2 regions of the Actinomadura gamaensis genome follow, and region 1 is predicted to be linked to the other one. Evidence: riboswitches for the same ligand, from Rfam matches in the RefSeq annotation. Region 1 holds a riboswitch; the other holds the start of a gene.
The links. A riboswitch is a leader RNA that binds a small molecule or an ion and turns the genes downstream of it on or off. The one in region 1 is predicted to bind glycine.

Region 1 (2,384 bases):
GCGGCGTCGAGGGCCCAGCCGGTGTGGCCGAAGTCGCGGCAGGTCTCCTGGGCGAGGCCGTCCACGAAGGTGCTCTGCCCCTGCCAGTACTTGATCGTCGCCGCCTTGCCCGAGACGCCGGGCGGGGTCTTCGGGAGCGGGCCGTCCTGCTTCAGGTAGACGTACTCGGGCAGGCGCTTGCGCCAGCGGGCCACGGCCTGGTCGTAGGCGGCGCGGTCGTCGGTGTGGACGGCGATGGAGATCGTCGCGTCCGTCATGATCAGTTCCCAGTTGCCGTTCGTCGTGGGGCGGTCCTTGTTGACGACGGGCAGGTACACCGTCCGCAGGAAGGACGAGAACCTCTTCGCGCCCTTCCACTTCGCGCCGTACGGCGAATACTGGATGATCTCGGCGGCGCGGGCCCAGTCGTTGGCGGCCCAGGCCGCCTGGAGCGGCGCGTTGGAGTTGGTGTGCTCCTTCAGCACCTTCGCCCACGCGTCCATGAGCTGGACGGCCTTGGCCGCGTACCGCTGGTCGTGGTTGACCGTGTAGGCGAGCGCGTCGGTATAGGCGGCCATCGCGTCGTCGCGCTCGTCCGTGCAGCCGTTGTTCGGGTGCGACGACGAGCCGCACTCGACGTTCGCGCGGGGCTTCGGTGTCCGCTTCAGGTCGGCGTACTTACTTGCGATCATCGCGTCGTACGCCTTCTTCTGCGGCTGCTTGCCCGCCTTGACGCGGCTGCGCATCGCGTCGAGCTGCGCCTTGCCGACCAGGACGCCGGGGTGCCTGAAGCCCGCGGCGGAGGTCGCCGCGACCGCGCCCGCCGCGTGCTCGCCCCCGGACGCGCCCGCCGACCCGCCGTTCCAGGCGACCGCCGCCACGGACGCGGCGACCACGGCGGCCCCCGCTCCGGACGCGAGCCACACGCGGCTCCGGGTGCCCGCGCTCCGGGTGAACGCCATGGCGTCTCCTCTCGATCGGCTGAAAGATCGCTGAGTTGCGAGATCATGCAACCGTCGGCGTCCGGCCCCGTCAATCGGAACGCCGAAATCAACGGCAAAGCGCGACAAGTCGGCTGGTAGCGCCCCCAGGCCGCTGGTAGATTGCGGACAGCCGTTGATCCCGCGCGGGAGAGCGCCCCCGCCGCCAGCGGGGGCCGCCGAAGGAGCAACTCCTCCCCGGAACCTCTCAGGCCCCACGGACCGCGCGGACCAGGCGACCTCTGGAAAGCGAGGGCCTCACCGCCCTCCGCCGAAGGTGAAAGCCCCCGCAAGGTCAGGGGGTGAAGCTCTCAGGCGCCGATGACAGAGGGGGAGGCACCGAGCCGCCCGGTGCGCGAGTGGGACCATTGACGGGAGTCCACGCGCGCCCCGCGACCAAGGAGCCAGACCCATGTCCGCCGATCCGACTGCCAAGAAGACGCCGCTCTACGACGTCCATGCCGCTCTGGGCGCGAACCTCGTGGACTTCGCGGGCTACCTGATGCCGCTGCGCTACGCGAGCGAGACCGCCGAGCACAAGGCCGTCCGCACCGGCGCCGGGCTGTTCGACCTCTCCCACATGGGCGAGATCTTCCTCACCGGCCCGCAGGCCGCCGCCGCGCTGGATTACGCGCTGGTCGGCAACATCTCGCCGATGGCCGTGGGGAAGGCCCGCTACACCATGATCGTCCAGGAGGACGGCGGGGTGCTGGACGACCTGATCGTCTACCGGCTGGCCGCCGAGACCTACCTGGTCGTCGCCAACGCCTCCAACGTCGCGGTCGTCCGGGACGCCCTGGTCGAGCGGGCCAAGGGCTTCGAGGCCGAGGTGGACGACCGGTCCGACGCCTACGCCCTCATCGCCCTCCAGGGCCCGGACGCGCAGGACATCCTGCTCCGCTTCACCGACGCGCCGCTGCCCGAGCTGAAGTACTACGCCATCCTGTCCGGCACCGTCGCCGGGGTGGACGCCCTGATCGCCCGCACCGGCTACACCGGTGAGGACGGCTTCGAGCTTTTCGTCGCCGCCGCCGACGCGGTGAGCCTGTGGAACACGCTGGCCGGGGTCGAGGGGGTCGTCCCGGCGGGGCTGTCGGCGCGCGACACGCTGCGGCTCGAAGCCGGGATGCCGCTGTACGGCAACGAGCTCACCACCGAGACGACGCCGTTCGACGCGGGCCTCGGCCGGGTGGTCAAGTTCGAGAAGGACGCGGACTTCGTCGGGCGGACCGCGCTGGCCGCGCGTGCGGAGGCCCCCGCAGGCCGTAGGCTCGTGGGACTGGTGGCCCGCGGGCGGAGGGCGCCCCGCAAGGGGTACGCGGTCGTCGGCCCGGACGGCACGCCGTGCGGGGTGGTGACCAGCGGCGCCCCGTCGCCCACACTGGGCACGCCGATCGCCATGGCCTACCTGGACGCCTCGGTCCC
Region 2 (2,384 bases), on a different contig from region 1:
AGCGCCGCCACCACCGCCGTGCCGGGCGGGCGCGGGTTCGGCGTGCCGACCGCGTACAGCGTGCCGTGGCCGATCGCCTCGCCGAGGAAGTAGGTGGCCGCGAGCGCCGACACCGAGGCGTAGGACGCGGTGAGGCCGGTGAGCGCGGCCAGGACGATCATGGTCCAGGCGGTGAGCTGCCAGCGGGAGCGTCCGGCCATCCCGACCGCCGCGACGAACGCGATCACCGGCGCGATGTCGGTGTGCACCACGGCGGTGCCGGAGCTGCCCCAGATCAGCGCGTCCAGCAGGCCGCTCGGCGCGGCGGGGACGACCCAGTCGTCCACCGCCACGGTCAGCCCGAAGGTGATCATCGCGGCGAGCACCGCGATCGCCACCCGCGACCCGTCCCGGTGGAACAGCCGTTCGACCGCGAACGCGACCGGGACGGCCAGCACCCCGAAGCTGGACGCCAGCGTCGCCAGCGACAGCAGCCACCGCGGCGCGTGCGCGGTGCCCTCGACGATGTCGGTCTGGAGGCCGTGCGTGGTCTGCTGGGCGATGGTCACCAGCAGCATGACGGCGGCGAGGCCGGCGACCGAGGTGAGGAAGCGGATCGCGTCGCCGGACCGGCGGATCCGGCCGGGCCACGGCGGTTCCTCGACCGGGATCGCCGGTGCCGCGGCGGGCTCCGGGTCACCGGGGACGGCGGGACGCGGCGCGGTCGCGGCCGGGACGTGCCCGGCCTGGGCACGGCCGGTCCGCGCCGCGCCGTCCTGGGTCCGCGTCACGCCGCACCGCCGTTCCGTCGTCGCCCCGCGCCCCCGCGGTTTCCGGGTCCCCTGACCGTGAGCTGCGAATATCGTACTTTCTCCGGCGGCCGCGGCGGGGGAGGGGTCGCTTCCGCCACGCCGGGCGGCCCCGCGGGCCGGCCGGGCGGGCCGCCGCGCGCCGCCGGGGCTCCGGGCCGGTGACGGTGGGACCGCCGCGTTCGATCGTGCCCGGTGTTGGATAGAGTTCCCAAAGGAAACGCCGCTGACCCTGTGCGGGAGAGATTCCACGCCGCCAGCGTGGGACGCCGAAGGGGCAACCCTCCCCGGAACCTCTCAGGCAAAAGGACCGCTCAGACGAGGCACCTCTGGAAAGCAGGCGCGCGCGTCCCCGGAAACGGAGGCGGGCCGCCTCACCGAAGGGGAAATCCCGCGCGCCCGCGCGGGGGAAGCTCTCAGGTGCCACGACAGAGGGGGAGACCGTGTCACCGGCCGACGGCCGGGGACGCCCTGAGCGACCGCTTTCGCAGCCCAGGAGGCTCTCCCCAATGACCGCCCAGTACTTCGCTCCCGTGGCCTCGCCACAGACCCCGCGGTCGGCGTTCGCCGACCGGCACATCGGCCCGGCCGGCGACGAGCGGTCCCGGATGCTCGCGGCGATCGGCTACTCCGGCGCCGACGCCCTGATCGACGAGGCGGTCCCGGCGGGGATCCGCACGTCCCGCCCGCTGGCGCTGCCGCCCGCGCTGTCGGAGCCCGCGGCGCTGGCCCGGCTGCGCGAGCTGGCGGACAAGAACACCGTGCTGACGTCCATGATCGGGCTGGGCTACCACGGCACCCACACGCCGGGCGTGATCCTGCGCAACGTGCTGGAGAACCCGGGCTGGTACACCGCCTACACGCCGTACCAGCCGGAGATCTCGCAGGGCCGGCTCGAGGCGCTGCTCAACTTCCAGACCGTGGTCGGCGACCTGACCGGGCTGCCGGTCGCGAACGCCTCCATGCTGGACGAGGGCACCGCCGCCGCCGAGGCGATGGCGCTGGCGCACCGGGTGGGCCGGCGCAAGGAGCCGGGCGCGTTCCTCGTGGACGCCGACGCGCTGCCGCAGACGATCGAGGTGATCCGCACCCGGGCCGTCCCGCTGGGGATCGAGGTCGTCACCGCCGACCTGTCGGGCGGGCTGCCCGAGGGCGACTTCTTCGGCGTGCTGGTGCAGTACCCGGGCGCGTCCGGGGCCGTCCGCGACCTGACGCCGCTGGTGGACGCCGCGCACGCCCGCGACATGCAGGCCGTCGTCGCCGCCGACCTGCTCGCGCTGACCCTGCTGCGCCCGCCGGGGGAGAGCGGCGCGGACATCGTGGTCGGCTCGGCGCAGCGGTTCGGCGTCCCGTTCGGCTTCGGCGGCCCGCACGCGGGGTACATGGCCGTCCGCGAGGGCATCCAGCGGCAGCTTCCGGGCCGCCTGGTCGGCGTGTCGGTGGACGTCGACGGCAGGCCCGCCTACCGGCTGGCGCTCCAGACCCGCGAGCAGCACATCCGGCGCGAGAAGGCCACCAGCAACATCTGCACCGCGCAGGTGCTCCTCGCGGTGATGGCGAGCATGTACGCGGTCTACCACGGCCCGGAGGGGCTCG

Region 2: it holds a riboswitch for glycine, as region 1 does, so the genes downstream of both, gcvP (aminomethyl-transferring glycine dehydrogenase) here and gcvT (glycine cleavage system aminomethyltransferase GcvT) in region 1, are expected to answer to the same signal.

The regions. Positions count from the first base shown of each region.
Region 1 is NZ_JBHSIT010000015.1:25,182-27,565, forward strand. Features, by position in the region: gene ACFPCY_RS37705 (alginate lyase family protein) at 1-941, opposite strand, end outside; glycine riboswitch at 1,097-1,194, shown strand; glycine riboswitch at 1,196-1,297, shown strand; gene gcvT (glycine cleavage system aminomethyltransferase GcvT) at 1,372-2,384, shown strand, end outside.
Region 2 is NZ_JBHSIT010000002.1:508,679-511,062, forward strand. Features, by position in the region: gene ACFPCY_RS08175 (flippase-like domain-containing protein) at 1-770, opposite strand, end outside; glycine riboswitch at 1,016-1,111, shown strand; glycine riboswitch at 1,112-1,230, shown strand; gene gcvP (aminomethyl-transferring glycine dehydrogenase) at 1,298-2,384, shown strand, end outside.